Regions from separate parts of the Gordonibacter sp. genome, predicted to be linked through region 3. Evidence: predicted binding sites of a transcription regulator. Region 3 holds the regulator's gene; each other region holds the start of a gene.
The links. The regulator LexA, encoded in region 3, represses DNA repair genes until DNA is damaged. The targets are predictions, from matches to a motif close to CNAACANNTGTTNG.
Positions count from the first base shown of each region.

Region 1: the regulator LexA is predicted to act here: its motif matches at 1,327-1,340, upstream of uvrA (excinuclease ABC subunit UvrA).
Region 2: the regulator LexA is predicted to act here: its motif matches at 4,689-4,702, upstream of ruvC (crossover junction endodeoxyribonuclease RuvC).

Region 1 covers NZ_JAVWUP010000110.1:860-8,670, reverse strand. Annotated here, with positions in the region: gene RR842_RS09715 (helix-turn-helix transcriptional regulator) at 1-171, opposite strand, end outside; gene RR842_RS09710 (CpsD/CapB family tyrosine-protein kinase) at 384-992, shown strand; gene uvrA (excinuclease ABC subunit UvrA) at 1,482-4,361, shown strand; gene RR842_RS09700 (GNAT family N-acetyltransferase) at 4,521-6,071, shown strand; gene RR842_RS09695 (EamA family transporter) at 6,224-7,801, shown strand.
Region 2 covers NZ_JAVWUP010000111.1:856-8,621, forward strand. Annotated here, with positions in the region: gene RR842_RS09725 (SpoVA/SpoVAEb family sporulation membrane protein) at 1-3, shown strand, start outside; gene RR842_RS09730 (4Fe-4S binding protein) at 264-1,046, shown strand; gene RR842_RS09735 (YebC/PmpR family DNA-binding transcriptional regulator) at 1,326-2,126, shown strand; gene RR842_RS09740 (MmcQ/YjbR family DNA-binding protein) at 2,272-2,688, shown strand; gene RR842_RS09745 (TrpB-like pyridoxal phosphate-dependent enzyme) at 3,127-4,515, shown strand; gene ruvC (crossover junction endodeoxyribonuclease RuvC) at 4,721-5,284, shown strand; gene ruvA (Holliday junction branch migration protein RuvA) at 5,281-5,877, shown strand; gene ruvB (Holliday junction branch migration DNA helicase RuvB) at 5,916-7,007, shown strand; gene RR842_RS09765 (hypothetical protein) at 7,175-7,681, shown strand.
Region 3 covers NZ_JAVWUP010000090.1:975-10,257, forward strand. Annotated here, with positions in the region: gene rny (ribonuclease Y) at 1-811, shown strand, start outside; gene RR842_RS08895 (ATP-binding protein) at 798-1,898, shown strand; gene RR842_RS08900 (stage V sporulation protein S) at 2,099-2,455, shown strand; gene miaB (tRNA (N6-isopentenyl adenosine(37)-C2)-methylthiotransferase MiaB) at 2,465-3,919, shown strand; gene miaA (tRNA (adenosine(37)-N6)-dimethylallyltransferase MiaA) at 3,909-4,886, shown strand; gene hflX (GTPase HflX) at 5,133-6,446, shown strand; gene lexA (transcriptional repressor LexA) at 6,742-7,380, opposite strand; gene RR842_RS08925 (hypothetical protein) at 7,496-7,846, shown strand; gene RR842_RS08930 (ATP-binding cassette domain-containing protein) at 8,257-8,475, shown strand; gene nrdR (transcriptional regulator NrdR) at 8,648-9,094, shown strand; gene dut (dUTP diphosphatase) at 9,094-9,283, shown strand, end outside.

The DNA.
Region 1 (7,811 bases), on a different contig from region 3:
AATACGTCCAAGGTCATCCAAGCCGACGCTTACTCGGCCGGTTTCAATGCGCCAAATATGCGATTTGCTGCTGCCTACCATAAGGGCGAGCCGATGTTGCGAAATGCCCTGCTCTTCGCGCTTCACGCGTATCGCGGCACCTAGACGTACTCTTTTTTCTTCTCCAGTCATTATACTAGGTTATTCGGTATAATCTTCCTAACGGCTTCATATATGAAGCCGTTAGGAAGATGTGGAGTGAACATTACGGGACGGTTTGGGGCGAGGCTGCGATCGGATGGTGGCAGCGCTCATGGACAGAGTATGGGATCGAGGGTGTCATGACTGGAACGAAAAGAGTGGAGGGTCGACAACGTCGGGTTGCTCCCACATGGAACGACGCAATGGACACGCTTCACGCGAACCTTAACTTCATGAGCCTCGACAAGCCCTTACGTTCCCTTGTCATTACTAGCTCTGTGCCCAACGAGGGGAAAACCGACGTTGCAGTGGGCTTGGCCCATACCATGGCTGCATCGGGAAAGAGGACGCTTATCGTGGAGTGCGATCTGCGTCGCCGGTCGCTTGCGGGAAGGCTTGGCATTCGCCCTCCGGTAGGTTTAGGTGCCGTTGTGCTCGGCGATGCTAAGCTTGAGCAGGCTGCCGTACAGACGGGACAGCGCAATCTGTGGTTCCTCGACGCGGAACACGAGACGCCGAATCCTTCGGACCTGCTTGATTCGATGGGATTTGGAAGGTTGCTGTCCGCTGCCGAGCACGCTTATGACCGGGTGATTATCGATACGCCGCCTGTGGGGGCGTTCGTTGACGCTGCGGTAGTGTCTTCGAGGGTGGATGCGACGATCATGGTGGTTCGGCAGCGTTTTGTTAGGCGAAGCAGTGTTAAGCAAGCGGTTGATCAGCTTGAAAAGGCTGGAGCGTACCTTGTGGGCACAGTGGTGAGCTTCTGTGATTCTCCCGCTTCGAAGGATTTTCGGCGCACCTGTCATTGATGTTTTCTCGTCGAAGTATTTAGGTTGGCCGTGATTACTCGTTGCGATACGAGAAGCTCGGTCCTCACGTCTATCTTTTCGCTTTCGCCTGCGGTGCATACGGGGCGGTTTGGGGTACAGTGCCCGAACCGGGCGGCGAGGGCTTCGATGCGATCGTGCTCAGCACTCGCTCGCTATTCAGCGCCATCGTATGCGGGCATTCCGCTGACCATCGACGACTTCTCCATGGAGAGAACCTCGTTTCAGTATTTGGAGACCAGCGCACCCTTCCTCGAAGGCACCCCGCTCCCTTCGTTATCGAACAAATTGTGATCAAACTTTGGATGCTTCTACACGAACAAATGTTTTTACCTTTACTTTGGCTGCGCTGCGCTAGAATGGACGATTGCATGGATATGATAGTTTTCCAGTAACCATACTTTGCGTCCCGAAGCAGTGCGGGGCGCGTGCCGCCGCCACGGTCGCGATCGAGAAAGAGCGTATACGCACATGGGACAGAACGCCATTGTCATAAAAGGTGCCCGCGAGCACAACCTCAAGAACATCGACCTTACCATACCGCGCGACGAACTCGTGGTCATCACGGGCCTTTCCGGCTCAGGTAAATCGAGCCTTGCCTTCGACACGATGTACGCCGAAGGACAGCGTCGCTACGTGGAGAGCCTCTCCAGCTACGCCCGCATGTTCTTGGGCCAGATGAGTAAGCCCGATCTGGACAGCATCGACGGCCTGTCGCCGGCGGTGTCCATCGACCAGAAGACCACGAGCAAGAATCCTCGCTCCACGGTGGGCACCACCACCGAGATATACGATTATCTGCGCCTGCTGTTCGCGCGCGTAGGGGTGCCGCACTGCCCGGAGTGCGGACGCGTTATCCGCAAACAGACCACCGACCAGGTGACCGACGACATTCTGTCGCTGGCGCCCGATGCCAAGGCCATCATCATGGCCCCGGTGGTTGCGGGTCGTAAAGGCGAGTTCACGAAGCTGTTCGCCGACTTGCAGAAAGAGGGCTTCAGCCGTGTTCGCATCGACGGCGAGATCGTGAAGCTCGAAGGCGAGCCGCTTACGCTCAACAAGAAGATCAAGCACTTCATCGACGTGGTGGTGGATCGCGTGCAGCTCAAAGAGAGCGCTACGAGCCGCATCGCCGAAGGCGTTGAGCTGGCCTGCAAGCTCGCCGAGGGCCGCGTGCTTGTGCAGGTGCTCGATTCGCAGGGCAACCCGCTTGGAGAGGGCGGCGGCAAGTCCAGCGGCGCTACGGGCGGTTTGGGTGCGGGGGAGCATATCTTCTCGCTGGCGCTTGCCTGTCCGGAGCATGGGCACTCCATGGACGAGCTGCAGCCGCGCGACTTCTCCTTCAACGCTCCCTACGGTGCCTGTCCGGACTGCCTCGGCATCGGCAGCCGCGAGGAGGTTGATGCCTCGCTGGTGGTGCCCGATCCGTCGCTTACGCTCGATACCGGTGTCATCGCTCCGTTCAAGACCGGCAATTACTACCCGCAGGTGCTGCGCGCCGTTGCCAAGCACGTGGGTACGACGACCGACACCCCGTGGGAGGACATGCCGAAAAAGGCGCAGGATGCGTTGCTGCATGGCCTAGGCGACACGAAAGTGCGCGTGGACTACGTCACGGTGGACGGCCGCGAGACGTACTGGTACATCGAATGGGAGGGCGCGCTGTCCGCGGTGCAACGCCGCTACCAGGAAGCGCAGAGCGACAACCAGCGTGAGAAACTGGGCGAGTACTTCGCCATCGTGCCCTGCCAGACCTGCGGCGGCAAGCGCCTGAAGCCCGAGATCCTGGCCGTAACGGTGGGGGACGAGTCCATCTTCGACGTGACCGAGATGAGCGCCGCGGACTCGTTGGCCTACTTCGACGCCCTGGTCTTTCAGGGCCAGGACGAGCACATCGCCGGTCCCATCGTGAAGGAGATCAAGGCACGCCTCAAGTTCCTCGTGGACGTGGGCCTGGACTACCTCACGCTCGAACGTGCCACCGCGACGCTCTCGGGCGGCGAGGCGCAGCGCATCCGCCTGGCCACGCAAATCGGCGCGGGCCTCATGGGCGTGCTCTACATTTTGGACGAGCCCTCCATTGGCTTGCACCAACGCGACAACGAGCGCCTCATCGCGACGCTCGAGCGCCTGCGCGACCTGGGCAACACGGTCATCGTGGTCGAGCACGATGAGGACACCATCCGCAGCGCCGACTTCGTGGTGGACATGGGGCCGGGTGCCGGCGAGCACGGCGGCGAGATCGTGGCCATCGGCACGCCCGACGAGATCATGGCGGCGGAAGGATCACTGACCGCCGACTACCTGTCTGGCCGTCGCGCCATCGAGGTGCCCGCCAAGCGCCGCAACCCGCGCCGCGGCACGCTCAAGCTCACCGGTGCCACCGAGAACAACCTGAAGAACCTTACGCTTGAGGTGCCCTTCGGCACGCTCACCGTGGTCACGGGTGTGTCGGGTTCGGGCAAGAGCTCGCTGGTCACCGACACCCTGGCGCCGGCGCTCGCGAACCGCGTGAACCATGCGCATCGCCGCAGCGGCGCTTACCGCAAGATCACGGGGCTCGACAAGATCGACAAGGTTATCAACATCGACCAGAGTCCCATCGGGCGCACGCCGCGCTCGAACGCCGCTACCTATATCGGCCTGTGGGACGATATCCGCGCCCTGTTCTCCTCCACGCAGGAGTCCAAGGCGCGCGGCTATGGGCCGGGACGCTTCTCGTTCAACGTGAACGGCGGGCGCTGCGAGGCCTGTAAGGGCGACGGCCAGATCAAGATCGAGATGCACTTTTTGCCCGACATCTACGTGCCGTGCGAGGTGTGCGGCGGCAAGCGCTACAACCGCGAGACGCTACAGGTGACCTACCGTGGCAAGAACATCGCCGACGTGCTGGACATGACCGTGGAAGACGCGCTTGCGTTCTTCGAGAACATCCCTGGCATCAAGCGCAAGCTGCAGACGCTCTTCGACGTGGGCCTCGGCTACATCCGCCTGGGCCAGCCCGCCACGACGCTCTCGGGCGGCGAGGCGCAGCGCGTGAAGCTGTCCAGCGAACTGCAGCGCCGCCAGACCGGCAAGACGTTCTACATCCTCGACGAGCCTACCACGGGCCTGCACTTCGAGGACGTGCGCCAGCTGCTCATCGTGCTGGAGCGCCTGGTGGATGCGGGCAACACGGTGCTGGTCATCGAGCACAACCTGGACGTGATCAAGTGCGCCGACCGCATCATCGACTTGGGACCCGAAGGTGGCGACCGCGGCGGCGCCATCGTGGCGCAAGGAACCCCCGAACAGGTGGCCGAGGTCGAGGGCAGCTACACCGGCGCCTTCGTGAAGCGCATGCTGTCATAGCGGCCTGCTTGCGGGAGTTTGCCGTAATCTTACGGTACGCGTCTTTACCGATGCAAGGATGCGTGCGACAATGCCCTCTCGGCCTGAGGGCCTCTAGGAAACGATTAGACGATGCGGCGCTGCGCGCCGCATCGTTGCGCTCGGAAGGAAGCGGGGATCGTGGTTGAATCGGAGGGGAGCCCGCATGTGATGCGCGGCATCGTCTGTGCGTTGGCGGGCGGCATATGCTGGGGGTTTTCGGGAACCTGCGCCCAACTGCTTATGAACGACTATGGTGCGCCGGCCGAGTGGATCACCTGCGTGCGCATGGTTATCGCCGCTGTGTTCTTCCTCTTCATGACGGCGATGCGCAACTGGCGCGACCTCGTGGCCGTGTTTCGCGATCGCCGATCACTTCTCCAGATAGCGCTCTTCGCCCTTTTCGGCGTGCTGTTGACCCAGATGAGCTATTTGAACGCCATCAAGCATACCAGCGCAGGCGTGGGCACCACCATCGAGCAGGTGGGTCTGGTGCTTATCATGCTGTACGTGTGCCTGCGTGCGCGGCGGCTACCTCGGCTGCGCGAGGCGCTGGGCTTGGCGTTTGCCTTAGGCGGCATGGTGCTTATTGCCACGCAAGGCGAGATTGGCCGTCTGGCCATTCCCGCCGAAGGCCTATCCTGGGGCCTGGTGTCGGCGGTGGCGCTGGCCTTTTACACGCTTATGCCGGTGCGCGTGCTGAAGAAGTGGGGCGCGATGCTGGTCACGGGGCTTGCCATGCTGTTCGGTGGTTCGGCTGCCTCGATTGTGGTGCAGCCGTGGAGCATTCCGGTTCAGCTTTCTGGCGGCGCCTTGGCGGCCTTGGTCGCTATCGTGCTGGTGGGCACGCTGGGTGCCTACATGCTGTACTTGCAGGGCGTTGCCGATGCCGGGCCTGTGAAGGCGAGCTTGCTGTGCTGCGTCGAACCGGTGTCTGCCATGGTCCTTGCTCTGTTCTGGCTACAGACGCCCGTCTCGCTGTGGGACATCGCAGGATGCGCCATGATCGTGGTCATGATCTTCCTGGTGTCGGAGCGCGAGCCGAAGCTCGCTGCCGTTTTGGCTGGTGAGGGGGAGATGCTGTCGGCGGGTGCCGCAGCGGCGGCCGGCTATGACGATCCGCCCCTATTCGCCGGGCGCGCCTCGGTGCTGGGCTACTACACCAGCCGCCCTGCCGTACGCGAGGATTTCGGCCAGGTCGAGAAGCTGCTCGATGCGGGGCACGAGACGTTCGCCGCGCTCGGTATCGACGAGGGGCGCAAGAAGTACCCGTCTGCGCGCCGTCTCATGCACAGCATCAAGAACGGCACCACGCAGGTGGTCGAAGATGCGCAAGGCCATATGATAGCCGTGTTCGCGGTGTCGTTCTCGCCCGACAAGAACTACGATTCTGCCATCGACGGCACCTGGCTCACCGATACCAGCGCCCAGCCGCAGCCCTATGCGGAGGTTCACTGGATTGCGGTGGCCTATGAGGCGCGGCGCCGTGGCGTGGGCGTGTTCATCCTGGAAACAGCCGACCGCATTGCTAGCCGCGGGGGCCGCACCAGCATCCGAGCCGATGTCTATCCTCAAAACGTGCCTATCCAGAACATGCTCGAAAAGCATGGATACACCCGCTGCGGCACTATCGTTATTAAGGACGTGTTTGGGCGCAAGAAGGCTCGCCTTGCCTACGAGCGCATGCTCTGACCGGTCGTTGCCGCAATGGTGGGTGGACGTAGCTTCAAAACCATGTAAAAGCCTGCTGAAAACCTCTTTACCGAGATGCGCTTCCGTGCGACAATTCGCAGTGCGATTTCACAGGGGCCGCGGCCCCTTGTTCAGGGGGGAAGGGGGGCAGGATGGCAGCAGCGGCAACAAAAGAGGCGGCTCCTCGCAGGAACCACGTGGCGCGGGGCATCGTCTTTGCGGCGCTCGGCGGTATTTGCTGGGGCTTCTCAGGCACCTGCGCCCAGCTCCTCACCAGCGAACTGGGTGCCCCCGTGGCGTGGATCACCTGCGTGCGCCTTCTGATGGGCGCGGCGATTTTCCTGGTCGCTTGTCTGGTCAAGAACTGGCGCAGCTTGCGCGCCGTCATGCGCGACAAGCGCTCGCTTTTGCGCATCGCCGCATTCTCCCTCTTCGGTGTGTTGCTCACGCAGGTAAGCTATCTTTCTTCCATCTCGTTCACCAACGCCGGTACCGGCACGGTACTTGAGCGCCTGGGCCTCATCGTCATCATGCTGTACGTGTGCCTGCGCGCTCGGCGGAGGCCGTCGCTGCGCGAGGCCGTGGGGCTGGTGATGGCTATCGGGGGCACCTTCCTCATCGCAACGAAGGGCAATTTCGGCGCGCTGGCCATCCCTGCCGAAGGACTGTTCTGGGGCATCGTTTCGGCGTTCGCTCTGGCATGCTATACGCTCATTCCCGGCAAGGCGCTGGAGAAATGGGGCAGCTTCATCGTCACCGGCCTAGCCATGTTGCTCGGCGGCACCGTTGCTACGGTGTTCGTGCAGCCGTGGAACATCCCCGTGGACGTCACGCCCCAGCTTGCAGGCGTCATGGTGGCTATGGTCATCATCGGCACGTTCTTGGCCTACCTGTTCTACCTACAAGGCATCACCGATGCCGGTCCGGTACGCGCTGGCCTGGTGGGCTGCGTCGAGCCGGTGTCCGCTACGGTCATATCCGCGGTGTGGCTGGGTACGCCTGTCTTGCCGGTCGATATCCTGGGCATGATCATGATCATGGTCATGATGGTGCTGGTGACGCAGCGTGGCGAGGCTTCCAAGCAGCCGGCCGATGCCTACGAGGGATCGACGGACGACCTGCCGCCTTTCGAAGGCCGAGCGTCGCTTCTCGGATATTACCGGGCGCGTCCCGCCATGCACGACGACTTCGTGCGTTTCCAAGAGATACTGGCCGATGGACATGAGGCGCTCGCCGCCGCAGGCGTAGACGAGAAGGGCTCCAAGACCTATCCTTCCGAGCGGCGGGTCATGCGCGCCATCGATAGGAAGACCGCCTACGTTGTGACGCTCGCCGGCAGGGATGACGGTGCTGCACAAGATGCGAACGAGCGCATCATCGGCGTGTTCGCCCTCGACCCGAATGGCGACGAGGTCTACGCCCACGCGATGGGCGCTTCGTGGCTTTCCGCCTCTCCTGAACCACCCGAGCACACAACCTACGCGGCGCTGCACTGGGTGACGGTCGCTGCCGAAGCTCGTCGTCGTGGCGTGGGCATGTTCATCCTGGGTGAAGCCGACCGCTTGGCGAAGGCTGCAGAGAAGGCCAGCGTGCGGTGCGACGCTTACGAGGGCAACGACGCCATGAGGGCCTTGCTGGTGTCGTTCGGATTCACTCCCTGTGGTGGGATCACCTTGTTCGATCGGTTCGGTCGCGCAAGACGAAGAACCGCCTTCGAGCGTATGTGGTAGCTCCACCTGG
Region 2 (7,766 bases), on a different contig from region 3:
TAAACGAGGCGGTGCTAAGCGGCAGGTGGTGTAAGAGAGTAGGGGGACGGCATGTGCGGATACGGGTGTAATGGGTGCGGTCGCTGCAAGGGCGTGCGGAAGGAAAGAATAACGCCCCGTGGTTGGTGTCCTCATTGTTCAACCCAGAATTCTCCCAGCGCCAAGATCTGCTCAGTGTGCCATAAGCCGCTCTCGCAAGTGCTGAGCAAGGTTTTGCCGGGAACGAGATAAGCTGCTTTAATGCAACGGAAAGAGAGCGAGAGATGGATGGATCGGTAGTTGGTATGTACTTCAGTCCGACGCATGGCAGCCAGATGGTCGTCGAGACGATGGCGAAGGAACTTGCGGGACGATTGAATGTTGAAATGCACGAGGTGAACCTGACCGATCCGGCAGAGCGTGCCACTACCCACTCTCTGGGTGCGCAGGATGTTCTCGTACTTGGTTTTCCCGCCTACGAGGGGCATGCACCCATGGCGCTGAAAGAGGCTTTGTCTCAGGTTGTTGGTAAAGGGACCCCCGCTCTTGTGGCAACCACCTATGGAAACCTGGGCTATGGCAACGCAGTTCTCGAAGCGAGGGATATCCTTGGCTCCCAGGGGTTCGTCACCATTGGCGGTGGCGCGTTTGTCGGTAAGCACGCGCTGGCTGAAAATGTTGGCAAGGGTCGCCCGAACGCGCAAGACTTAAAAAACGCCGCGTCATTCGGGAGGCAGATGGCGGGCAAGGTACGTGCAGGCCGTGTGGTTCCGGCGAATATCCAGAACGACTCTTCAGGTAAAACGTGTCAATCTGCCTTGCCGGATGCACCGATAACCACCGAGGCGTGCGTGTCGTGCGGAGCATGCGTAAAGGCATGTCCGGTTGGCGCTATTGAGGAGGATAATCCGAAGAGCATTGCCGCGACCTGCATTTTGTGCGGCGCTTGTATCGCAGCCTGCCCGAGGGCAGCCAAGCGCTTGGATGGCAAAAAAGCTACCATACTTGCTGCTGAGCTTGAGAGGGAGGGTGCCGTGCCGCGCTCGACGGTACTTTTCTTTCAATAGTTTCGTTTAGGTGCGGGCACTATCGAGTGCGCGGTTGCTGGGGGGATAGTGGTTCCCCATAAGTATTGTGCTAGGGGTGCATTGGTGGCCGTTCTCGCTGCCAATGCATGTTTTTGTTAGTCTGGTCTGACTCCCTTCGGGTTTCTGCCGTCCCTGCCGTCCCTGCCGTCCCTGCCGTTGGCCCCTGCTTTTTTGAAAACCATGAGAATGAAACCGGGATATTTGACGAATATGCTAGAATAACCCGTTGGTATTGCTGTACGGAAGGGACCGGTATATATGTCTGGGCACTCAAAGTGGGCTACAACGAAGCATCGCAAAGCAGCGCAGGACGCAAAGCGCTCGTCTTTGTTCTCCAAGCTGTCGCGTATCATCACGGTAGCTGCGAAAGAGGGCGGCGACCCGAACCCCGAAAACAACGCATCGCTTGCGGCCGCCATTGAGAAGGCCAAAGGCTACTCTCTGCCTAAGGATAAAATCAAAACCGCCATTGACAAGGCATTCGGTACGGGCAAAGATGCCGCGAACTACGAGACGGTCGTATACGAGGGCTATGGCCCGGCCGGCATCGCCGTGTACTGCGAGGCCCTGACCGACAACCGCAACCGCACCGCGGCCGACGTGCGCAGCGCATTCTCGCACGCGGGCGGCTCTCTGGGTACCTCCGGCTCCGTGGCGTTCCAGTTCGAGCGCAAGGGCCAGATCATGGTTCCCAAAGAAGTGGAGACCGGCGACAAGAAGAATCCGGTGGGGCCGAACGGTGCTGCTGCCGACGAGGAAGAGTTCATGCTCGCCGTAGCCGAGGCCGGCGGCGACGACTATGAGGACGCCGAGGACGAGTGGATTATCTACACGGCCCCGACCGACCTTATGGCCGTGAAGAAGGCGCTGGAAGAGGCGGGTGTCGTGACGAAGGGCGCCGAGCTTACCATGATTCCCACGACGCCGACGGCGGTGAGCGTGTCCGACGCGAAGAAGGTCATGCGCCTGGTGGACAACCTCGAAATGCTCGAGGACCTGCAGAATGTCTACCATGTCATGGACATCACCGACGAGATAGCCGAAGCGCTCGACGAATAAAGCGCCTGCACGATTCGCTTAGGAGTCGTACCGTCGAAAGCCGCTGCAAGCTTTGTGCCTGCAGCGGCTTTTTTGATGGCGTGGTTTAAGTGCGACGCGTATACTTGAGCAAAAGCGCGGTACCGACGAGGGGGAGGACGATTCAGTGGCAGAGACCGCAGGCAATGCGCTTCCTTGGCAGGCGGACTACGCTGTTCCTTTCGAGCTGGTTGATGGATGCCTGCTCGGCCAGCCCGGCACCGAGAAGGAGTTCCAGCCCGCATGGCAGGCGTACAAGTACCTGTTGAGAGGGAAGATGTACGCCTTAGTCGGCACCAACGACCAGATCAAGCGGCCGATTCTCACTTTGAAACTTGATCCGGCCTACAGCGAGATGCTCCGTCGGGAATACGAAGACATAGTACCTGGCTATTATATGAACAAGGTACACTGGAGCACGGTTTACCTGGATAGCAACGTGCCTCACAAAGTGGTCACCGATGCCATCCTCATGTCTCATGGGACCCTGCTTGCCACCTTCGGCAAGAAAGCACAACAGGAAATAAGGGAACACTGCCAGTAGGTGGGAGCCAAAGAGGCGGGGTGCCGCTACCCATCGCAAGATCACTCGTGGAAACCGCCGTGGAAACCGCCCGCGGAAACCGCTTGAAAAATTCCCGTTGCGTTTCCTGCGCGCTTGCGCTATTCTGCGTTGAAGCAAACCGTTGATGAGGAAGTAACGGCGATGTGCGCGCTCACAGAGAGCCGGGGGTAGCTGGGAACCTGGCAGTAGCGAATCGTCAAATGGTCCTCTGAGGGCTGGCGCAAACCGGGCAACCGCAGTAGCGTCGGACGGCGGCCTCCGTTATCGGGCACGAGTGTGAAGGCACTCATAAGAGGGCGCGCAAGCGTCAAGCAGAGGTGGCACCGCAGGAGTTTATCGCTCTTGTCCCTGCATTCATTCGATGTAGGAGACGAGGGCTTTTTTATTGCCTTCGCTCCGGAAAAGGAAGGCAAGGAAATGAACCAACTAGCAAGCACCGACTACAAGACCTACCTCGGCGAGGATGAACTGCCCACCCACTACTACAACGTGCGGGCAGACATGGTGACCGACCATGCGCCTATCCTGAACCCCGCCACGCTCCAGCCCATGACCGTGGCCGACCTCGAGCCCGTGTTCTGCACCGAGCTGGCGAAGCAGGAGCTCAACACCACCGACCGCTTCATCCCCATCCCCGAAGAGGTGCGCGACTTCTACAAGATGTACCGTCCCTCGCCGCTGGTACGCGCGAAGTTCCTCGAGAAGGCGCTCGGCACGCCCGCTAAAATCTACTACAAGTTCGAGGGCAACAACACCTCAGGCTCCCACAAGCTGAACTCCGCCATCGCGCAGGCCTACTACGCCAAACAGCAGGGCATCACACACCTCACCACCGAGACGGGTGCCGGACAATGGGGCACGGCGCTTTCCATGGCATGCGGATTCTTCGACATCGACCTGCAGGTATACATGGTGAAGTGCTCGGCCGAGCAAAAGCCCTACCGCAAGGCTGTCATGGAAACCTACCAGGCGCGCGTCACGCCTTCGCCGTCCAGCACCACCAACGTCGGTCGCGCGATCTTGGCCGAACATCCCGACTCGTCCGGGTCGCTGGGCACCGCCATTTCCGAAGCAGTGGAGACGGCGCTCAACACCGAGAACTGCCGCTACGTCTTGGGCAGCGTGCTCAACCAGGTTCTGCTGCACCAATCCATCATCGGCCTTGAGGCCAAGGCGGCTCTCGACAAGATCGGCGAGACGGCCGACATCCTCATCGGGTGCGCAGGCGGCGGCTCGAACCTGGGTGGCCTCATGGCGCCGTTCGTCGCCGACAAACTGGCGGGCAAGTCCGCACCGCACTTCATTGCCGTCGAGCCGGCCAGCTGCCCCAGCCTCACACGCGGACGCTTCGCCTACGACTTCTGCGACGTGGGCAAAGTAACGCCGCTGGCGAAGATGTACACGCTCGGCTCGGGCTTCATCCCCAGCGCCAACCACTCCGGCGGCCTGCGCTACCACGGCATGAGCCCCATTCTCTCGCAACTCTACCACGATGGCATACTAGACGAGGCACGCTCGGTTGAACAGACGAGTGTGTTCGAAGCCGCCGAACTGTTTGCTCGCGTTGAGGGCACGCTGCCCGCCCCCGAATCATCCCATGCCATCCGCGTGGCTATAGACGAGGCCCTCAAGTGCAAGGAGACCGGCGAGGAGAAGACCATCGTGTTCGGACTCACCGGCACGGGCTACTTCGACTTGGTTGCCTACATGGCCTACAACAACGGCACCATGACCGACTACATCCCCACTGACGAGGACTTGGAGGCCGGCTTCGCCTACATCCCGAAACTCGAGGGCATCCAGTAGGAAGCGTGGGCGTACGGCGAGGGATCGTGCAGCATAAGACGAAGGAACCCCTCTCGACGCGGGCTCCTTCGCTTTAGTGCTCCGGCTATGGATGGCGGGTAGGCCGGCAAAGTTTTTTCATTCTAACATGTGCACTGGGCATGGTAGGGCAGGGTGTCTTGTGCTAGGATAGGCGAACAGGTGTTTGTAGAAAGAAAGGCGAGCCGTGGCGCGCATCGAACGAACGATACTCGGCATCGATCCGGGGCTGGCCAATACGGGCTGGGGTGTTGTGGCCCAGCACGGCGCGCAACTCGCCTGCGTGGCGTACGGCTGCATTTCCACGCCTGCTGGCGTGCCGCTGGCGCAGCGGCTGAAGAAGATACACGAGCAGATAGGCGCCGTCATCGCGCGATTCGAACCGGTATGCGTGGGTATCGAGACTGTGTGGTTCGGAGTGAACGCCCAAAGCGCGTTTGCTACCGGCCAGGCGCGCGGTGCCGCGCTCGTTGCGTGCGCCGAGCACGACTTGTCGGTGGGAGAGTTCTCTCCCAGCCAGATTAAGCTGGCGGTTGTGGGCGAGGGTGGGGCAGAAAAGGATCAGGTGCAATACATGGTAGGCAAACTGTTGGCGCTGGAAGTGGTGCCGAGTCCGGACCATGCGGCCGATGCGCTTGCTGCGGCTATCTGCTACACCACTCATGAGGGGCTCGCTGCTGCAATGGCTGCAGGCTCGCAGCCTGCGCAGCAGCGAGTTTGCGCATCGGCGCAGCAGGGAGGATCACTATGATCGCGTTTTTAAAAGGCCGTCTTGCAGGCAAGTCCCCGACGATTGCGCTTATCGAGGTGAATGGCGTAGGCTATGCCGTCGCTATGTCCCAGGCGGGTTTGTCGAAGCTGCCCGAGGCGGGCGGATCGGTCGAGGTGCAGACGTATATGCAGGTACGCGACGACGGCATCGCGCTGTTCGGTTTCCTATCCCATGAGGAGAAAGCGCTGTTCGAGCGGCTTATCAGCGTGGGTGGAGTCGGGCCGAAGGTTGCGTTGGCGGCTCTGTCGGTGTTCACGCCCCAAGCGTTGGCCTCTGCCATTGCCTCGCAGGATGTTGCTGCGGTGTCGAAGATACCGGGCGTGGGTAAAAAGACGGCCTCGCGCATTATCTTGGAGTTGAAAGGCTCTCTCGACCAGGGCATCGCAGGCTTGTTCGACAGCCCTGCTCCGCTTTCCGCGACCGACAGCCGGCTACGGGCGGCACACGAGGCGTTGCTGTCTATGGGCTTTACGTCCGCCGAGGCCGATCTTGCGCTCAAGGGTGTGCCCGAAGGTGCGGCCGAGGGCGTCCTGTTACAATATGCGTTGAAACGATTGGGTTCCGACAGCTAGGCGCAGCGCAAGCTAGGCGCGGCGCAGGTTAGGCGGTTATGGGCGACAACGGCATCGAAATAGAAGGTCTGGTATTCGAGGCGGGTACGGATGATGATACGGCGGGCAGCGCGTGCGCTGCTGAGGTGCGCGAGCGTACCGTGACCGCAGCGCTTATTGAAGACGATTTGGCGCTCGACCGTAGTCTGCGGCCCAAGCGCCTCGGCGATTACTTGGGTCAGACGAAGCTGAAGGAATCGCTTGCCGTCCTCATCGAGGCGGCTCGCGCGCGCGGCGATGTGGTAGACCATATTCTGTTTTCGGGTCCTCCGGGTTTGGGAAAGACGACGCTTGCCACCGTTGTCGCCAACGAGTTGGGCGCGAGCATCCGCACCACCAGCGGCCCTGCTATCGAGCGCACGGGCGATCTTGCCGCCATCCTCACGAACCTTGAGGAAGGAGACGTGCTGTTCATCGACGAGATACATCGCCTGAACCGCATGGTCGAGGAAGTGCTCTACCCCGCACTCGAGGACTTCGCCTTGGACATCGTGGTGGGCAAGGGCCCGGCAGCGCGCTCTATCCGCTTGGATCTGCCGCATTTCACGCTTATCGGCGCTACGACACGCACGGGGCTGCTTACCGGGCCTTTGCGCGATCGCTTCGGCATCGTGTTTCGGCTGCAGTATTATACGCCCGAGGAGCTGGGCTCCATTGTGTGCCGCTCGGCATCCATCTTGGGCGTCGATATAGCCGAAGACGGTGCGCTGGAGATCGCGCGTCGCAGCAGGGGTACGCCGCGTTTGGCGAACCGCTTGCTCAAGCGCGTGCGCGACTGGGCCCAGGTGCGCGGCAACGGAGATATCGACGAAGACGTGGCCGCACAGGCACTCAGCTTCTTTGAGGTGGACTCGCTCGGCTTGGACGCAGTCGACAATCGCATCCTAGAGTTGCTGGCGGTGCAGTTTTCGGGCCGTCCGGTGGGGCTTTCGACGCTGGCTTCGGCCCTGTCGGAGGACCCCGACTCGCTCGAGGACGTCTACGAGCCGTTCCTTATGCAGCAAGGCCTCATGGTGCGCACGCCAAAGGGTCGTCAAGCTACGGCGCGCGCTTACGAGCATCTGGGCCTGCAGCCGCCCGCCCAGTCGTAACGGTTTTCCGACAGTTTGCCCCGGGGGCTGTCAGGGCAAGCCGCACGATCTATGGTTGCCCTCGGGGCAACGTGCGGGCGCGATGATGCCCCTGCGGCTGCAAACGGCTTCAAACAATGCGGCACCGCTTGCAGGCTCCGAGGTCTGCGCTATTGAAAGGAACGCCCATGCTCACCCAGGACTACCTTGTACGCATTATGGTTCAGTTTGCCGAGATCATCAGGCGCAGCTGGATGAGGGCTACGAAGGAGCGCGATCCTCGGGGCGCCGCCGATATGCTGGAGGATGCCGTGGGCGAAGCGACCGATATCGACGGTGGCGTGCTGCTGTCGTTGTCGCCTGAGTCCATTGCCAGCGTCATGCAGGTGTCGGGTACCGATCCGCGGGTGACCGAGTACATCGCCCGCAGCTTGCTGCTCGCTTCCGGTTATCTGCGCGAAGCGGGCGACCATGGTTTGGCCACGGTGCGCGAGCAGCAAGCGCGGGCTATCGCGGAAGCCTACGGCCACGAGCTGCCCGAAACCCCCGAGGGACTGGCCGGATTGCTAGACGATTTGGACGAGGGTGTCGTCGAGCAAGCTGAGCCCTCTTTGGCCACCATGGGCTTCGACGAGGAGCCTTTCGGATCGGATACGCCGGTCGTGTCGGAGGAGCCTCGCAGCCCGACTGCATAGGTTGCCTCTTGTGCCTGCTGTCCAGCGGGTATAAGCTTGCTGCCAGGGGCTTTCATCTTCATCCGTCTGGCCAGGTGCGCTACTA
Region 3 (9,283 bases):
GTGCGTGACTATCTCGTGCTTCGACCCGGTACGCCGCGAAATCGGCCGCGTGACCATGGAAAACCTCGTTGCTGACGGACGCATTCATCCGGCCCGTATCGAGGAGATGTTTGGCAAGGCCGAGGCGTTCGTGAACCAGCGCGTCCAAGAGGCGGGCGAGCAGGCTTCGTTCGATACCGGCATTCACGATCTGCATCCCGAGATCGTGCATACGCTAGGCCGCCTGCGCTACCGCACGTCGTATGGCCAAAACGTGCTGAACCATTCACTTGAGGTTGCTTACCTGTCCGGCGTTATGGCTGCGGAACTGGGCCTCGACCCTATTCCGGCCAAACGTGCCGGCTTGTTGCACGACCTGGGTAAAGCTGTTGACCACGAGGTCGAGGGCAGCCACGCGGTCATCGGCGCCGACCTGGCACGTCGTTTCGGGGAGCGAGCCGAGATCGTGCATGCTATCGAGGCGCACCATAACGACGTGGAGCCCTCTAGCGTGCTGGCCGTGCTCGTGCAGGCAGCCGATGCCGTTTCCGCTGCCCGTCCGGGTGCGCGCAAGGAGACCCTTGATGCCTATATCAAGCGCCTCGAAAAACTCGAGGAGATCGCGAACTCCTACAAGGGCGTCGAGCGTACCTACGCCATCCAGGCAGGCCGCGAAGTGCGTGTCATGGTTGAGCCCGAAGTGGTCGACGAGGCCGCGACGACGGTGCTCGCCCATGATATTGCGCATCGCATCGAGAACGAGATGCAGTATCCCGGCCAGGTAAAGGTCGTGGTTATCCGCGAGAGCCGCGCGGTCGGTGTCGCAAAGTAATATGTCCGACGAGTCGCTCGAGCAATTCGTCGGATCGGTATGCGGCGAAAGCCATCTCCGGGTTGAGGCTGACCTCGGGGATGGCTTCGTCCGTTTAAGGAGTGCCGAGGCCGAGCGGCGTCAAGCTGCCCATGATATCCGCTCGACGGAAGACGTGGTTATCGAGATGCTGCGCAACGCACGAGATGCCCATGCTAAGAGCATTTTCCTCGCTGTTTCGCGTGAGGGGGCTTTGCGCCGCATCGTTATGGTCGACGACGGCGATGGCGTGCCGCCCTTGATGCACGACCGCATCTTCGAGCCCCGCGTCACTTCCAAGCTCGATACTATGCACTTCGATAAATGGGGCGTCCATGGGCGCGGCATGGCTCTGTACTCCATTGCCGTAAATGCCGAGATTGCCCAGATCGTGGCCTCTGACTCCGGCAAGGGGTCTTCTATCTTGATAGAGACCGACCTCGGGAAACTCGGTGAGAAGGCCGATCAATCCAGCTTCCCCGTGTTCGAGCTCACGCAAGGCGGCACCGTGTCGGTACGCGGGCCCAAGAACATTCTGCGCACGGTATGCGAGTTCGCACTGGAAAGTCGCCATGGCTGCTCGGTGTATCTGGGCTCGGCAACTGATATCGTGGCCACGCTCTATGCTTTCGGCTTATCTTCGCTTACCGCCTCGGCCAGGGTGTTTGGAAAAGCTGAGGAGATGCCCGTATGCAAGCGCCTGTCGCTGGCGGCGGATCCCGCCGCACTCGCTGATGCTGCGGGACTCTTGGGCCTACTGTTGTCCGAGCGGTCGGCTCGGCGTATTCTCGATGGCGAGATAGCGCCGGTGCCCCCCTTGCTCGATCGCATCCGCATCGAGGGGGGCGAAGCACCGTCTGAAAAACCCCCTTTGCGTTCGTCGCGGGCTAGCTCTGATGCGCGCGGTCTCAAGGTGGCGCCCGACGATCTCGACGACTTCACCGACCGTATAGCCGCCGCTTATCGCGACCTCGCGCGGCGCTACTATCTCGAGCCGGATGTGCAGCCCACTGTCCAGGTGGGCAAGGATGGCATACGCATTTCCATCCCAGTGAGCAAGCTTCGTTAGCGCTGCTTTGCGAGCATCCGCACCCAGATGCATCGACGGCGGCGGCCCCCTGCCTATATCTCCTATATCCGCAGGTTGCGCGCCATACCGTTAATGGCTAGAATAACTAGTGCGTCGTGTTTGCGGTGCAAAGAGCATCGATGGCGCATATTGAACGAATAAAACGCACCAGCACCGGACTACAACGACGAAGGATATGCATGACCGCATCTGAGCACAAGCCGGACGTCGGCTGCCTGAAAGTATCGTCCAAATCATCGCCCGCATCCGTGGCTGGCGCAATTGCCGGCATGGTGAAGGACGGCGTCAGCGTTGATATCCAATCCGTGGGTGCCGGCGCGGTGAACCAGGCTGTCAAAGCCATCGCTATTTCGCGCGGATTCTTATCCCCGGTAGGCATCGAAATCACCTGCGTGCCCTCGTTTGCCGATATCGTTATCGATGGCGAGTACCGTACAGCCATCCGCTTTTCTATCGAGCCTCGTTACACACGTGGCGTTGCGGTGACTCAAATCGCTGCAGAACCGCAACCTTCTACGACCGAACCCCTGTCCTAAGGGAGCGCTATGCATTCTCATACCCCTTTTACGAACCTTGCGTTCTGTGTCCGTACGTTCGGATGCCAGATGAACAAGCACGATTCCGAGCGCATCTGCGGCATGCTCGAAGGATTGGGCGCCTTGCCTGTCGAGAGCATCGAGGAAGCTGATATCGTCGTGTTCATGACCTGCTGCGTGCGCGAGGCCGCCGACACCCGCCTGTACGGGCAGGTCGCCTCTTTGAAGAACCTGCCCTTGCGTGACGGCACGCCGCTGTCCAAGCGCATCGTGGCCGTAGGAGGCTGCATCGGGCAGCGCGACGGGGAAAAACTGGCCGAAGAGCTGCGCCATCTTGATGTCGTGTTCGGAACCCACAACCTGGGATCTTTGCCTCATCTGCTGGAAGCCGTCCTTGAGGAAGGTGGCCATCAGGTCGAGGTACTGGATGCCTCGACGTCTCTTTCCACCGAGCTCCCCACAACGCGCGAGCACGCATGGGCTGCATGGCTACCTATCGCGGTGGGCTGCAACAATTTCTGCTCCTACTGCATCGTTCCCTATGTGCGGGGTCGGGAGAAATCGCGTCCTTTGGAGGACATCGTCGCCGAAGCTGAGCGCTACGTGGCCGCAGGTGTGAAGGAGATCACGCTTCTCGGGCAAAACGTGAACTCCTATGGCCGCGATCTGTACGGAAACCCGCGTTTCGCCGCAGTGCTCGATGCCCTGGACCAGACGGGCATCGAGCGTCTGCGCTTCGCGACAAGCCATCCGAAGGATCTCACCGACGAGGTTATCGAGAAGTTCGCGTCGCTTCGCTCGCTCATGCCGTCGCTGCACCTACCCGTGCAGTCCGGCTCCGATGCGGTGCTGGCCGCCATGAACCGCCGCTATTCGCGCTCGCGCTATATGGAGCTGATTGCGAAGCTGCGCAGCGCGCTGCCCGACATCGCTCTTTCCACCGATATCATCGTCGGATTTCCCGGCGAGACCAAAAAGGATTTCGAGGACACGTATCGCCTGGTCGACGAGGTGGGGTACCATCAGGTGTTCACGTTTATCTACTCCAAGCGCGAAGGCACGCCGGCAGCACGGCTCGAAGATCCGACGCCGCGCGAGGTGGTACAGGAGCGCTTCGATCGCCTGGTCGATTTGGTGCAGGCCCGGGCCTTTGATGCCAACCAGCGCGACCTGAGTTCGACGATTGACGTTTTGGTGGAAGGCGGCTCGAAGCGCGATGCATTGCTGCTCAGCGGCAAGAGCCCGAAGAACCAGACGGTGCACGCCCCTCTGCCAACAGGTGTTTCGGCCGACGAGCTTGCAGGCTCTGTGGTAAAGGTGCGCATCGACGAGGCTAAGACGTGGTATCTGTCCGGAGAAGTCGTCGAAGGGCCGGAAGCGGGTATGGGAGCACTGACTGAGGCCGATAGGGAAGGACGAGGCCCTGCGGTTGCGGGTGGGGAAGCGTCGGTCGATGGACGCTGACGTTGTCTCTGCCGCCCTATTTCCCCTCGCTGCCCCTGTTGTCTGCGTCGTCGGACCGACGGCCTCAGGGAAGACCTCGCTTGCCCAAGAGCTTGCGCTTGCGCTCGATGGCGAGGTGGTAAGCGCCGACTCGATGCAGATATACCGAGGCATGGATATCGGCACGGGCAAGCTTCCCTGCAATGAGCGCCTGGTGCGCCATCATGGGTTCGATCTGGTAGATCCGGGCGAACCCTACTCTGCAGCCCTGTTCCAGGACTACGCACGTTCGTGTTTTTGTGCAATCGACGCACGAGGAAGGCGCTCGGTGCTCTGTGGCGGTACCGGCCTGTATGTCCGCGCGGCAATCGATGCCTACGAGTTCCCGGCTGGCGAGCAAAGAGGAAACGTCGTACGCGACCACTACGATACCCTTGCGCGCGAGCAGGGCGCAGATGCGCTCTGGAGCCTTCTGAAAACCCGCGATCCCGAAAGCGCCGCGCTGCTTCCCCCAGCCGATGTCAAGCGTGTCGTACGTGCCTTCGAGCTCCTGGAGGACGGCACCACGTATGCGGCGCAGCGCGCGAAGCTGGCAAGTATTCCGCAGTTGGTGCCCGCGATCTTCATTGGACTGGCAGTCGATCCCCTTGTTCTGAGAGCGCGTATCGACGCGCGGGTTGATGCTATGTTCGAAGCAGGTCTGGTCGACGAAGTAGAGCGTTTGCTGAAAGGCGGGTTCCGCAGCGGTATAACCGCCCCGCAGGCTATAGGGTACAAGGAGGTTGTGGCCGCGCTCGACGGAGAAACGTCGATGGACGAAGCGGCCCAGCGCATCAAAACAGCCACGCATCGCTATGCCAAGCGGCAGCGCACCTGGTTTCGCAAGGACATGCGCATCAACTGGATAGGTGCCGACTTTCCCGATGCCGCGTCTTTGACGGCTGAAGCCTTGGCTGCTGTTCGGAGTGCCGGGAAAAGAGAAGGGTAGTGTCGGGGCCACGACATGATGTGCGTAAAGAAAGCTTGTGCTACTATACGGGTATGCTGCTTTGGCTGCATACCCGTATAGTTTTCAGATAAGGAGCGAGTGCATGATGCCTTTAGCGTTTTTGTAACAGACGACGTTTTCTTGCAGCTCATGGCTGGCGACTAGCGCCGCCGCTGCACATGGCGCACGAGGGCACAAAAGTACCCTTGGCGTTCATTCGTTTGCATCTACGCGAAAGGAATCATTATGTCCGAATATGCCTCGGTCGTCACTCACGGACCTGCTACGAAAATCGAAGAACAGCGCGAACGTGCTGTATTGGTAGGCGTCGACCGACCGGGAGTTTCTTGGCCGCTTCCCTCGTCGCTGGCCGAACTCGAACGACTTGTCGACACAGCAGGAGCCGATGTCGTAGCCACGACTACGCAAAAACTCGATGCGCCGAACCCGCGGACGTTCGTGGGCAGCGGAAAAGCCGAGGAGATTGCACAGCTTGCCCGCGCGAATGCCGCCGATCTGGTCGTGTTCGACGACGAATTGACTCCTTCCCAGCAATCGAACCTCGAGAAGGTTGTAGGCAAAGAGGTCAAGGTTATCGACCGTACGGCCCTTATCTTGGATATCTTTGCCCTGCACGCCACCAGTAAGGAAGGGCGCCTGCAAGTAAGGCTTGCTCAGAGCCAGTATCTGCTGCCGCGTCTTCGGGGCATGTGGGCGCACCTCGCGTCGAACCGTATGGGCGGTGGCGTGGGTTCGCGGTTCGGCGAAGGCGAAAGCCAGCTTGAGGTCGACCGGCGCATGGTGCGCAAGCGCATTACGTCCATCAAGCGCGAGCTGGCGCATTTGGCGGACGTGCGGTCACTGCAGCGCGAAAGCCGCTATGCGAGCGGCATGTTCAAGGTTGCTCTTGCGGGTTATACGAACGCGGGAAAATCGAGCTTGCTTAACCGGTTAACCGATGCGGACGTACTCAGCTACGATCAGCTGTTCGCTACCCTCGATTCAACTACGCGCAAATTCGAGCTTCCAGAAGGCCGCGAGATAACTATTACCGATACGGTCGGATTTATCCAGAAGCTGCCTACCACGTTGATTGAGGCGTTCAAGTCGACACTCGACGAGATCACCGGCGCCGACTTGGTGCTACATGTGGTGGATGCCTCCTCCGACGAGCGCGAAGGGCAGATTGCTGCAGTAGAGGAGGTGCTCGGTCAGATCGGCGCCCAGGATATCGCGCGGGTTGAAGTGTTCAACAAATGCGACTTGCTGGATTCCGAACAGCTAGAGGCACTCAAAGCGCGCCATGCGCAAGCGGTGCTGGTTTCGGCGGCCACCGGAGCGGGGATCGAAAACCTCGTTGCACGTATTGCCCGAGTTGCTTCGGCGCGAGATGCCCATCTCGACGTGCTCATACCCTACCACCGCGGCGACCTGGTCTCCCTTGCGCACGAACGTTGCCATATCGTAAGCGAGGGCCACGAGGAGTCCGGCACGCATATCGTCATGCTCGCACCGCCTTCCTATGCAGGCCTGTTTCGCCCCTTCGCCGTCGAAGGCTGATGGCAAGAGAGCGACCTTAACAAGGAAGAGGGTGTTGCGGCGCGTACCTGGAAGCAACACACCTATGCAAAAGATGCACGGCCGGCAAAACCCTGAAATAGAGGCGATTGCGCATGAAGGGCCGTATCGGCAGCCGTGATAGCTGCCTATACGGTCCTTATGTTTGCTTATGCGACAGAAAGAGCTTCTTCCATAACTTCGATTGCCTCCACAAGTTCCGGTACAGCATGGCAATCATCTACCTGGAAGCAAAACAGAAGAGCAGCCTAACCGCGTCTCGCTTGCCCGTATAAGGCTAGAGGCGTCGAAACACCGCCACTACCTTGCCCGCAATGGAGCAGTCGCGCGTGATGATGGGGTCCATCGTCGAGTTTTCCGGCTGTAAGCGAATGTGGTCGGATTCTTTGTAGAAGCGCTTGACGGTGGCACCATCGTCAATGATGGCAACAACAATGTCGCCGTTATTCGCAACAGGCTGCTCCTTGACCACTACGTAATCGCCGTCGTTGATGCCGGCTTCAATCATGGAATCACCGCGTACCGAGAGCAAGAACGACGGAGCATCCCCCACGATATCGGTCGGCAAGGAGATCGTGTCGGTGATGTTTTCCTCAGCAAGAATAGGGGAGCCGGCAGCCACGTTCCCGACCAACGGAACGTTCACGACTTTATTGAAGCTAGGCTGGATGACGTTCGAAGGGCTTTCTGCCTCGCGGAGGGCATAGGCAAGTGCGATAGAGCGGGACTTCAGAGGATCGCGCTTGATCAAGCCCTTGTTCTCAAGCGCCTTGAGATGTACGTGCACGGTGGAGGGGGAGGACAGCCCGAGGCTTTGGCAAACCTCGCGCACCGTAGGACCGTAGCCCTTTTCGCGGATGCACTCCTCGATGCAGTCGAGCACCGCCTGTTGGCGTTTCGTCACTTTCTCGGGCATGCTCCGTCCTTTCTTAAATACGAACATATGTTTTAAAAACATATTGACATGAACCTTTGTTCGCTCTATTATATATGCGAACAAAGGTTCTACGCAAGAGCTAGGAGGCAGAAAGATGAAGAATTTCGATATGCAGTGCCCGGTCAGCGGTACGTCTGCTCTGCAGCCGGAATTCGAGCATGCGAGAGCGCATATCGGAACCATCATCGAGTTTCCCTCACATTACTCCTGTATCAGACGTACCGCATATGAGCGCTCGTCGTTCGGTATGCATGCTAAACCTGGTTATGCCGAAGCGATGAGAAACGACCGTCGAGGGTATTTGTTCGATCCCGAGATGACACGCAGCTTGCGCCATGGAAGCATCAGCGGAGTAGCGTATGGCCGCGTGAAGCCGTGGCAAGCCGCTCTGGTCGGCTGTGCGTTTTCGGCCTTCGCCTTTGCTAGCCTTCTTCTCGGCCTCTAACGGCCGTTGCCTAATCCACAGATGCTGCGTTTCTGTGGCTGCGGGGCGCCCCTGCCCACCCCAGGGGCGCTCGATCTTCCACGCGATTCCCTCGTTGTCTTCCCTATGCTAAACTCAGCGAGTAATCGCGTACGGCGAAGCGGTCTTTGGCTTGCTCCGTAGATGCGCATTCGCTTCAAACGGTTCTGGCAAATCCGTCCACTCAAAGGAGACAAGGAACATGAAGCAATAGCGAAAGCCTTCGGACACCCCCCATCTCGTTAGAATGTTACGCATCGGGTGCGCTTTCGTTATCGTATTCTCCTGTCTATCTGTCTATCTGTCTATCTGTCTATCTATCGCCGCTTTCTTTGATTTTGCTCGCGACAGCATGGTCGTACGGCCCGATGCCTCCCGAATGGAGGCTCTTTATGTCCATAACTGCGCACAAACTCTCTTATACCTACCCTGGTGCTGACTCTTCCGCACTCGACCAGGTGTCGCTCACCCTTGCTTCGGGCTGGACCGGGGTGATCAGGCCAAATGGAGCAGGGAAAAGCACTTTGTTGCAAATACTCTGCGGCCTCATCGAGCCGGAGGAGGGGAGTGTTTCGCCTCGCCTATACAGCTCGTTCTGCGCGTTGCTATAGGGAGGGTGCTGCTATAGCGAGCAGGGCGGAACAGGGGGGAGAGTTTCTTTCCTTCCCTTGCTTCGCCCTGCCAAGTGATAGCTGGCCGTAGTTTTTACATGAATAGCCGATGCTGATTGAACCACTATATCTGGTATGTTAGTCTGAACAAAATTCGAGCAAAGGAGCCTAAATGCGCTGTCCTGCCTGTGGCGACCCTGAATCCAAGGTCGTGGATTCGCGCCCTTCCGAAGACGATACGGCCATTCGCCGGCGTCGCGAATGCTTGAACTGCGGACGCCGCTTCACCACCTACGAACGTCTGGGAGACAACCCGCTCATCGTCGTTAAGACCGATGGCTCTTCGGAGGCATACGACCGACAAAAGCTCATGCGAGGACTGTTGACCGCTTGCGCTAAGCGCCCTATAGCCCCCGAGCAGATTGCGTCACTCATTGATGCCACCGAGACCGAGCTACGCAACGCGTCATGCAGCGAAATCAAATCAAAAGAATTGGGTGACCTGGTACTGGCAAAACTAGGAAGCCTTGATGAGGTGGCTTACGTTCGTTTCGCGAGCGTTTACAAAGACTTCCAAAATGTCGAAGAATTTGCTGTCGCACTCGAGGAGCTGCACTGATGGAGCGCTTGTCAGTACCCCTCAAGAACCTGGATCCAGAGCTTCCGGCGCCTCAGTGCGCCTATGCAGGCGACGGGGCTGTCGATCTGCGAGCGACTCGTGATGACATCCTGCAACCTTTCGAGCGCAAGCTTGTTCCCTGCGGCATCGCCGTGGCTATCCCTGTAGGATACGCAGGCTTCGTCCTGC